Linked DNA regions of Microbaculum marinisediminis. The protein of the gene in region 1 binds, or shares a complex with, the protein of each later gene. Links are inferred from orthologs where the notes say so. Each region holds a gene or a part of one and is shown in the gene's direction. Other genes may lie near its edges. The genes, in order: MUB46_RS14860, eno and pnp.

Evidence for each region.
Region 2: the proteins of MUB46_RS14860 (region 1) and eno are in contact, whole or in part, in a solved structure (PDB 2FYM), measured with the Escherichia coli proteins. The link is inferred for Microbaculum marinisediminis from one-to-one orthologs.
Region 3: the proteins of MUB46_RS14860 (region 1) and pnp are in contact, whole or in part, in a cryo-EM structure (PDB 9QH0), measured with the Escherichia coli proteins. The link is inferred for Microbaculum marinisediminis from one-to-one orthologs.

What each region holds. Positions count from the first base shown.
Region 1 is NZ_JALIDZ010000006.1:238,890-242,364, reverse strand. Bases 120-3,443 are described here. They hold MUB46_RS14860 (Rne/Rng family ribonuclease), read left to right. Parts: upstream 120-495; coding sequence 496-3,243; downstream 3,244-3,443. Other genes in these bases: MUB46_RS14855 (pyridoxal phosphate-dependent aminotransferase), read right to left, coding at 3,275-3,443. Also shown: more of MUB46_RS14855, read right to left, coding at 3,444-3,475. UniProt on the Escherichia coli protein: Endoribonuclease that plays a central role in RNA processing and decay. Required for the maturation of 5S and 16S rRNAs and the majority of tRNAs. Also involved in the degradation of most mRNAs.
Region 2 is NZ_JALIDZ010000012.1:3,714-6,677, reverse strand. The notes cover bases 1-2,813. They hold eno (phosphopyruvate hydratase), read left to right. Parts: upstream 1-674; coding sequence 675-1,952; downstream 1,953-2,813. Other genes in these bases: pdhA (pyruvate dehydrogenase (acetyl-transferring) E1 component subunit alpha), read left to right, coding at 2,680-2,813; MUB46_RS20975 (FtsB family cell division protein), read left to right, coding at 2,196-2,510; kdsA (3-deoxy-8-phosphooctulonate synthase), read left to right, coding at 1-341. In the rest of the region: more of pdhA, read left to right, coding at 2,814-2,964. UniProt on the Escherichia coli protein: Catalyzes the reversible conversion of 2-phosphoglycerate (2-PG) into phosphoenolpyruvate (PEP). It is essential for the degradation of carbohydrates via glycolysis.
Region 3 is NZ_JALIDZ010000004.1:168,880-171,967, reverse strand. Bases 87-3,023 are described here. They hold pnp (polyribonucleotide nucleotidyltransferase), read left to right. Parts: upstream 87-457; coding sequence 458-2,590; downstream 2,591-3,023. Other genes in these bases: MUB46_RS09680 (GGDEF domain-containing protein), read left to right, coding at 2,784-3,023; rpsO (30S ribosomal protein S15), read left to right, coding at 87-291. Outside these bases: more of rpsO, read left to right, coding at 22-86; more of MUB46_RS09680, read left to right, coding at 3,024-3,088. UniProt on the Escherichia coli protein: Involved in mRNA degradation. Catalyzes the phosphorolysis of single-stranded polyribonucleotides processively in the 3'- to 5'-direction. Also involved, along with RNase II, in tRNA processing.

The sequences.
Region 1 (3,475 bases):
CGACACATTAATAACGGGCAGGTTTCGAATTCGCGTCTCTGGCCTTGAGCGCAAGGCGGCCCCCTGAGACAGGCCGCAGAGGACCGAAGGTTCCGCCGGACAACCCGGGCATTTCGCCGAATCAGGGACGTCCCGTTGAAGCCGCGCTCCGACATAAGCCAGAGGTCGAATCAACCGCCGCGCACCCAATTCGCGGCAGCAAAGGGCGGCATCGAACAGTTCGTTTCGCCCGATTTCTGACCCTCCGCCGGCCTTGCCGGCAGGAAAGTGAGTGTTACGGATGTATGGTTTTGGAGAGCCACCGGCCAGCAATGCGTCTCAGGGCGCACTGCATTTTGAGCCGGCCGGTAAGGCCCGAAACCCCATCATCCTCTTCCCAGATTCCCTTCAGGCCTTCGGGCCGGGAACACACCCAGCAGATCCGGCGCGCCCGCCTGCCCCAGCAAGGTTGGCGGCGATGACGCGCGTGGAATCTTGCGATTCAGAGTTGAGAACATGCCCACCAAGATGCTTATCGATGCGGCGCATCCGGAGGAAACCCGGGTCGTCGTTCTACGCGAAGGAAAGGTCGAGGAGTTCGACTTCGAGGCCGCTGCGCGGCGCCAGCTTCGCGGAAACATCTACCTGGCGAAAGTCACCCGCGTAGAGCCATCGCTCCAGGCCGCCTTTGTCGATTACGGCGGCAACCGGCACGGCTTCCTCGCCTTCAGCGAAATCCATCCGGATTACTACCAGATCCCCTTTGCCGACCGGCAGGCCCTGCTCGCGGCGGAAGAGGAGGACGAAAAGACCCTCGGCGAGTCCGACGACGACACAGACGAACAGTCGTCCGCAGATTCGGACGCCGCCGTGTCGGATTCCGCCCCGGAAGCCGAGGCCGACGGCGATGCGGACTCCGGCGAGGATCGGCCCGGCGACACTGTCGAGGACGTCTCCGGCTCGGGCGACGACTCCGTCGAATCGGTCGGCGGTGATGACGCCCTCGAGGAAGTGCCTGCCCGCAAGTCCAGGCCGCGGCGCTCCTATAAGATTCAGGAAGTCATCAAGAAGCGGCAGATCCTGCTCGTTCAAGTCGTCAAGGAAGAGCGTGGCAACAAGGGCGCCGCACTGACCACCTATCTGTCGCTGGCCGGCCGCTATTCGGTGCTGATGCCGAATACGGCGCGCGGCGGCGGCATTTCCCGCAAGATTGTCAACGCCTCGGACCGCAAGCGGCTCAAGGGCATCGTCGGCGAGCTCGACGTGCCGGAGGGGATGGGCGTCATCCTGCGCACCGCCGGCGCATCGCGCACCAAGGCGGAGATCAAGCGCGACTTCGAGTATCTGCTCAGGCTCTGGGAGAACGTTCGCGAGCTGACGCTGAAATCCGTGGCGCCGACCCTCGTTTACGAGGAAGGCAGCCTGGTGAAGCGGGCGATTCGCGATCTCTACACCAAGGACATCGACCAGGTTCTGGTCGCCGGCGACGAGGCCTATCGCGAGGCCAAGGATTTCATGCGCATGCTCATGCCGAGCCATGCCAAGAACATCCAGCCCTATCGCGACCCCGAGCCGATCTTCACCAAGAACAGGATCGAAGCACAGCTCGATGCGATGATCAGCCCGCGCGTGACGCTCAAGTCCGGCGGCTACATCATCCTCAACCAGACCGAGGCGCTGGTCTCCATCGACGTGAACTCGGGGCGGTCGACCCGCGAGCACAATATCGAGGACACTGCGCTGAAGACGAACCTGGAAGCCGCCGACGAGGTGGCACGCCAGCTGCGGCTACGCGATCTCGCCGGCCTCATCGTCATCGACTTCATCGACATGGAGGAGAAGCGCAACAACCGGTCGGTGGAACGGCGTCTCAAGGACGCGCTGCGCCACGATCGCGCCCGCATCCAGGTCGGCAGGATCAGCCATTTCGGCCTTCTTGAGATGTCGCGGCAGCGCATCCGCGCCGGGGTGCTCGAATCCACCATGCAGCACTGCCCGCACTGCGAGGGCACGGGCTACATCCGCTCCGTGGAATCGGTGGCCCTGAACCTGCTGCGCGGGATCGAGACGGAACTGCTCAAGGGCAAGCCGACCGACCTCACTCTGCGCACCCGCTCGGAAGTCGCCCTCTACGTGCTCAACAACAAGCGCGCTCACCTGCGAGAGCTCGAAGAGCGGTTCGGCGTCATCATTACGATCGGGTCCGACGAAACCGTCGGCGCCTCGTCCTTCGAACTTGAGAAGGGCGAGCCGGCGCGTCCCACCGAACGGGAAGCGGTCGTCAGGCCGGTCTCGGTGGAACCCGAGGAAGAGGAAAGCGCCGCTGAGGCGGACACCGAGGAATCCCGTGAGGCTCGTGAGGCGCGCGACGAGGATGGTGGTCGGCGCAGGCGCAGACGCCGCCGGCGGCGCGGCGGTGGCGACACGTCGGCGGAGGCCGATACCAGCGCCGGCGAAACGTCCGAGGAGACGGAAGCCGTGCCGGGCACCGGCGAGCAGCCAGATGTCGAGATGGCGGACGGTGAAGCGGCGTCGTCCGGTGGACGGCGGCGGCGGCGCGGCCGTCGCGGCGGCAGGCGACATCGCGGCGAGACCGTAGAGGCCACGGCCGAGGCGGAAGCCGCCGAGAGCGGAGAAGCCACCGAGACCGCGGAAAGCTCGGGGATAGCGGAAGACAGTGAGGCAACGGAAGACGGCGGGGTAACCGCGACCGGCGAGACGCCGCAGCTTGAAGCCCCTGCACCGGAAGCCGTATCGCGGGACATCGAGCCCCAGGAAACCCAGCCCCAAGAAACCGCGGCTCCGGAAACCTCGGCTCAGGAGGACGTTGCGCCTCAGGAAGCCGGCAAGGCCGCTGAAGCCGCGCCGGAATCGACCGAAGAACCCGCCGCCGAAGAAAAGCCGAAGAAGCCGCGCCGGTCCCGCCGAAAGGCAGCCGCGCCGGTGGAGGTCGTCGAGGCAGCCGAGGCACCTGCCGAGGCGCCCGAATCGGCCGCAGAGCCGGCATCGGCCCCTGAGCCGGAAATGTCCGGCGAGGCGGAAGCCGCTGCGGAAAGTACCGAGGGGACTGAACAGCCCATCGAGGACGTCCCCCCGACGCAGCCGGAAGAGCCCGCCGCCGAAGCGGAGCCGGAGCCTGTTCCGATGGCCGCGCCCGAACCGGCGGCAAAGCCCGAGCCGCCCAAGGAGCCGGTGTCGGAAGGCGCCGTGCCGAGCGAGCCGCGCAAGGGCTGGTGGCAGCGCCGCAGCCTGTTCGGCGACTGATCGAGAGGATTGGCTGAAGCGCGGGCTGCCGCTAGCGCTTCAGCCACCTGTCGAGGCTGGCGACCGCCTCCTCTATCTCTGCGGTCGGGCCGGCAAAGGATATCCTTAGATATCGATTGCCACGAACCGGATCGAAGTCGAGCCCGGGCGTCGTGGCGACACCGGCTTCCCGCAGCATCCGGTCGGCGAACTCGCCCGAATCGTTGGTGAACCGCCCGACATCGACATAGGC
Region 2 (2,964 bases), on another replicon or contig:
AGCGTGGCGCGAGCTTCGGCTACAACACGCTGGTCTCCGACATGCGGTCGCTCCCGATCCTGGCGGGCCTCGGCGCGCCGGTGATTTTCGATGCCACCCATTCGGTGCAGCAGCCGGGCGGGCAGGGGACGTCTTCGGGCGGCCAGCGGGAGTTCGTGCCGGTGCTGGCGCGCGCCGCGGTCGCCGTCGGGGTCGCCGGCGTCTTCATCGAGACCCATCCGGATCCCGACAAGGCGCCGTCGGATGGCCCGAACATGATCGCGATGAAGGATCTGCCGGCGCTGGTTGAGACGCTGATGGCGTTCGATACGGTGGCGAAGGGGCGGCCGGTCCGGCTCTAGCCGCGCCCCCTGTACGGCGCCACGCCCCGATCCGGGCCCCGCAGGCCTGTCGGAGCCGCTCCCGTCTGCCGGAGCACGTAGTCGGGGTGCGGGGCGGGCACGCGGTCGAGCACCGCCGCTTCGGGGGGAGGTCGGGAGCGGGACCGTCGCGACCGAGCTGCGGGTCGGTGTCGGTCATGGCGGCAAAGCCTTCGGGCGCGCACTTCGAAGAAGGGCCGCGGCACGCGGGACACGGGCGCACGTGGCGGTTTTCGCGCCAATGGCCCTTTCCTGTGGCAGGCGGCTCGGCTATTAGCCCCTGAACGCATGCTGTAAGCACCGGAAAGGACGAAAATGACCGCCATTATCGACATCGTCGGCCGCGAGATCCTCGACAGCCGCGGCAATCCGACCGTGGAAGTCGACGTGGTTCTGGAGGACGGGACGATCGGCCGCGCCGCGGTGCCTTCCGGCGCCTCGACCGGCGCGCACGAGGCGGTCGAGCTGCGCGACGGCGGCGAGCGCTATCTCGGCAAGGGCGTGACCCAGGCCGTGGACGCGGTCAACGGCGAGATCTTCGACACGCTGGCGGGGATGGACGCGGAAGAACAGGTCCAGATCGACGCCGTTCTGAATGAACTCGACGGCACCCCCAACAAGAAGCGGCTCGGCGCCAACGCCATCCTCGGCGTCTCCCTGGCTGTCGCGCGGGCCGCGGCCGACGCGGTGGGGCTGCCGCTGTATCGCTATGTCGGCGGCGTCAACGCGCGTGTACTGCCGGTTCCGATGATGAACATCGTCAATGGCGGCGCGCATGCCGACAACCCGATCGACATCCAGGAATTCATGATCATGCCGGTCGGCGCGGAGACGTTCGCCGAGGGCCTGCGCATGGGCGCGGAGGTGTTCCACACGCTCAAGAGCGGCCTGAAGGCCGCGGGCCACAATACCAATGTCGGCGACGAGGGCGGCTTCGCCCCGAACCTGAGCTCTGCCCGAGAGGCGCTCGACTTCATCATGAAGTCGGTCGAGACGGCGGGCTACAAGCCGGGCGAGGATGTGGTTCTGGCGCTCGACGTTGCCTCCACCGAGTTCTTCGAGAACGGCCGCTATCAGCTGAAGGGCGAGGGCAAGGTGCTCGATCCCGAGCACATGGTCGCCTACCTGGCGGAGCTGGTGGACGCCTATCCGATCGTCTCGATCGAGGACGGCATGGACGAGGACGACTGGCGCGGCTGGAAGATGCTGACCGAGACGATCGGCGATCGCTGCCAGCTCGTCGGCGACGACCTGTTCGTCACCAACACCGAGCGTCTGTCGCGCGGCATCGAGGAAGGCGTCGCCAACGCGATCCTGGTGAAGGTCAACCAGATCGGCTCGCTGACCGAGACGCTGGAAGCCGTCGACATGGCGCATCGGGCCGGCTATCGCGCGGTGATGTCGCACCGCTCCGGCGAGACCGAGGATTCGACCATCGCCGATCTCGCCGTCGCCACCAATTGCGGACAGATCAAGACCGGCTCGCTCGCCCGGTCCGACCGGCTGGCGAAGTACAACCAGCTCCTGCGGATCGAGGAAGAGCTCGGCGTGACCGCGCTCTATGCCGGCCGGGCCGCGTTGAAGGCGTTCTAGGAGCGCCGCTCCTCCGACACGACTTGATTGCCGGGCCGCAGGCCCGGCAATCCCGTAAGGGGGCCTGGAGTTCCCCGACCATGTCCGGGACGCCCCCGGCGATGTCCGGGACACCGGAACCGGCGCGGCCTGCGGCCGTCGGCGCCCGTCCACTGCAATCGCCATGGCGCGCCGGCAGAGTTAATCGAGCCTTAACGGGATTGGCCGACGATACCGTCCGTAATCCCTGTGGAGGCTTTTGCCATGGCGAGGCGTACCGTCCGTTCCTCGACGGCCGGAATTCTCATTCCCGTAATCGGCGCCGCCGTGATCGGCTATTTCGTCTATCACGGCCTTACCGGCGCGCGCGGCTTCTATGCCTCGCAGCAGCTTCGCGCCGAGGTCGCGGAGCTGGAACAGGAGCTTGCCGATCTGCGCCGGGAACGGGAGTCCCTGGAGCAGCATGTGGCGCTGCTGCGGCCCGAAAGCCTCGATCCGGATATGCTGGAAGAGCGGGCGCGCGTCCTGCTCAACGTCGCCCATCCCAACGATATTGTGATCATGCGCGGGCAACGCTAAGCGGGGTTCCGCAGCGGTCACCCCTAGTTTAACCGTTTTTCGGTTAAAAACCTGTTTTTCTATATTTATCAATAGGTTGTATTATTAGATAATTTTTCTCTGTCACTGGTTTTTCGATCGCGGGTACGATACCTCTTGCGCAACAACTGGGCATCCAGGGAGGACCCGCATGGCGGCTCGCGCCAAATCCGACTCCCGTCGCACGGCGGCGGCGAAACCCCGGTCTCGATCGAAGCCGGCCGCGAAGGCGAAATCTCGCGCTGGGACGAAGACGTCGCTTCGTGGCAGTCCTGCTTCCGATTTCACCAGGGAACAGGAGCTCGAAGCCTATCGCGAGATGCTGCTGATCCGGCGCTTCGAGGAGAAGGCCGGGCAGATGTACGGGATGGGGCTTATCGGCGGTTTCTGCCATCTCTACATCGGCCAGGAAGCCGTCGTCGTCGGCATGCAGATG
Region 3 (3,088 bases), on another replicon or contig:
CGATTTGGAGACGATGTCGCTATGTCGATTACTGCCGAACGCAAGCAGGAACTGATCAAGGAATACGCCAAGGGCTCCGCCGACACCGGCTCGCCCGAGGTCCAGGTTGCGATCCTCACGGAGCGCATTTCCAACCTGACCGAGCATTTCAAGACGCACAAGAAGGACAACCATTCCCGGCGCGGGCTCCTGAAGCTCGTTTCGCAGCGCCGCCGGCTCCTCGACTACGTGAAGGCGAAGGACGAGGCACGCTATCGGGAACTCATCGAGCGTCTCGGCATCCGCCGCTGACGTTCTTTTTCGCGGCGGCTTCAGGCCGCCGCGCACCACCCCGGAGGCTTGGTGGCCATGGGGAGGATAGCCGGACGCTTCACCTCCGGACGTTTTCGGGCACGAAGCGCCTCGCCATCTTGCCCATGGCTCGCCCTGCATCCCACGAGCCATGAGGCACATAGGTATGTTTGATATCCATCGCGAAGAAATTGAATGGGGCGGCCGCACGCTGGTCCTGGAGACCGGCAAGATGGCCCGTCAGGCCGACGGCGCGGTTTTCGCCAAGTATGGCGACACCACCGTACTCGCCACGGTCGTCGCCGCCAAGGAGCCCAAGCCCGGCATCGACTTCCTGCCGCTGACCGTCCACTACCAGGAAAAGTACTACGCGGCCGGCAAGATCCCTGGCGGCTACTTCAAGCGCGAAGGTCGCCCGACCGAGAAGGAGACACTGGTCTCCCGCCTGATCGACCGGCCGATCCGCCCGCTGTTCGTCGAAGGCTTCCGTTGTGACACCCAGGTCATCGCGACCGTCCTGTCGCACGACCTCGAGAACGATCCCGACATGGTGGCGATGGTTGCTGCCTCTGCCGCCCTGACGCTGTCGGGCGCTCCGTTCATGGGCCCGATCGGCGCGGCCCGCGTCGGCTACATCAACGGCGAGTACGTTCTCAACCCTCAGCTCGACGAGATGCCGGAATCGACGCTCGATCTGGTCGTGGCCGGTACCGGCGACGCCGTTCTGATGGTCGAGTCCGAGGCCCAGGAACTGCCCGAGGACGTCATGCTCGGCGCCGTCATGCACGGCCACAAGGGCTTCCAGCCCGTGATCGAGGCAATCATCCGCCTCGCCGAGCGCGCCGCCAAGGAGCCGCGCGACTTCGCCGCCGCCGATCATTCCGACCTCGAGGCGAAGGTCGCCGAGATCGCTGGCCAGGGCCTCAGCGCCGCCTACAAGATCGCGGCCAAAACCGAGCGCCAGGACGCCGTGGCCGCCGTCAAGGACATGGTCATGGCGACGCTCTGCCCCGATGACGCCGCCGACGGCGAGGGCCATGACAAGCAGAAGGTCGCCGACGTCTTCAAGAAGCTCGAGAAGAAGATCGTGCGCGGCTCGATCATCGAGACGAGCCATCGCATCGACGGCCGCGACCTGAAGACGGTTCGCCCCATCGTCGCCGAGGTCGGCCTGTTGCCGCGCACCCACGGCTCGGCGCTGTTCACTCGCGGTGAGACCCAGGCTCTGGTTGTCGCCACGCTCGGCACGGGCGAGGACGAGCAGTTCGTCGACTCGCTGTCCGGCACCTACAAGGAGCGGTTCCTGCTCCACTACAACTTCCCGCCCTACTCGGTCGGCGAGACCGGCCGCATGGGCGGCGCCGGCCGCCGCGAGATCGGCCACGGCAAGCTCGCCTGGCGGGCGATCCATCCGATCCTGCCGGACCATACCGAGTTCCCCTACACCCTGCGCGCCGTCTCGGAGATCACCGAGTCGAACGGCTCGTCCTCCATGGCCACCGTCTGCGGCACCTCGCTGGCGCTGATGGACGCCGGCGTTCCGCTCAAGCGGCCGGTCGCCGGTATCGCTATGGGCCTGATCCTCGAGGAAGGCGGCCGTTACGCGGTCCTGTCCGATATTCTCGGCGACGAGGATCATCTCGGCGACATGGACTTCAAGGTGGCCGGCACCGACGCGGGCATCACCTCGCTGCAGATGGACATCAAGATCGCCGGCATCACCGAGGAGATCATGCAGGTCGCCCTCGACCAGGCCAAGGGTGGCCGCATGCACATCCTCGGCGAGATGTCGAAGGCCATCACCCAGGCGCGGCCGGAGCTCGGTGAGCACGCCCCGCGCATCGAGGTCATCACCATCCCCGTCGACAAGATCCGCGACGTGATCGGCTCCGGCGGCAAGGTGATCCGTGAGATCGTCGAGAAGACCGGCGCCAAGATCAATGTCGAGGACGACGGCACCATCAAGGTCGCCTCGGCCGACGCCAAGGCCATCAAGGCAGCGCTCGACTGGATCAAGTCGATCGTGGCCGAGCCGGAAGTCGGCGCCATCTATCGCGGCAAGGTCGTGAAGGTCGTCGACTTCGGCGCCTTCGTGAACTTCTTCGGTCCGCGCGACGGCCTCGTCCACATCTCCCAGCTCTCCAAGGGCCGTCCGGAGAAGGTCACGGACGTGGTCAAGGAAGGCGACGAGGTCTACGTCAAGCTGGTCGGCCTCGACGAGCGCGGCAAGGTCCGCCTGTCGATGAAGGTCGTCAATCAGGAAACCGGCGAAGAGGACGATGCGGGCCAGGCGGCCTGATCTCCGACCCTCGGATTACTGCTTGGAACGGCCCTGTGGATAACCACGGGGCCGTTTCTTTTTAAGCCGGCTCAATCGGTTGGCGTCTTCCATAAAAATCTCGGCAATTTCTTCAGAACCCCGAAACGGCTCGCACCATTAGGTTGTGACGATCGCCGCGATGTTCGCGTGGTCTGTTTGCGAGGGGATTGCGATGCCTGCGTCGCAACTGGGTGCTGACCGGAATGGCCCGCGCGAATTGGGATTCTACCGGTTTCTGAACAGCCTCTCCTGGCCTGGAACCTATCTCGGCCGGCTGCTGCTCGTCTGTGCGGTCGCGCTGAGCGTGCCGCTGTTCGCGAGTCTCGGTCTGGTTGCATATCTGGACGACCGGCCGATCGAAACGCCGACCATCTTCGCCGCCGCGCTTGTCGGCGACGCCGTCGGCATCGGCCTCATGTTCCTCGGCCTGCGACTGGCCCTGAAGCCGGTGCGTCTGTCGCTCGACGCGTTGAACGC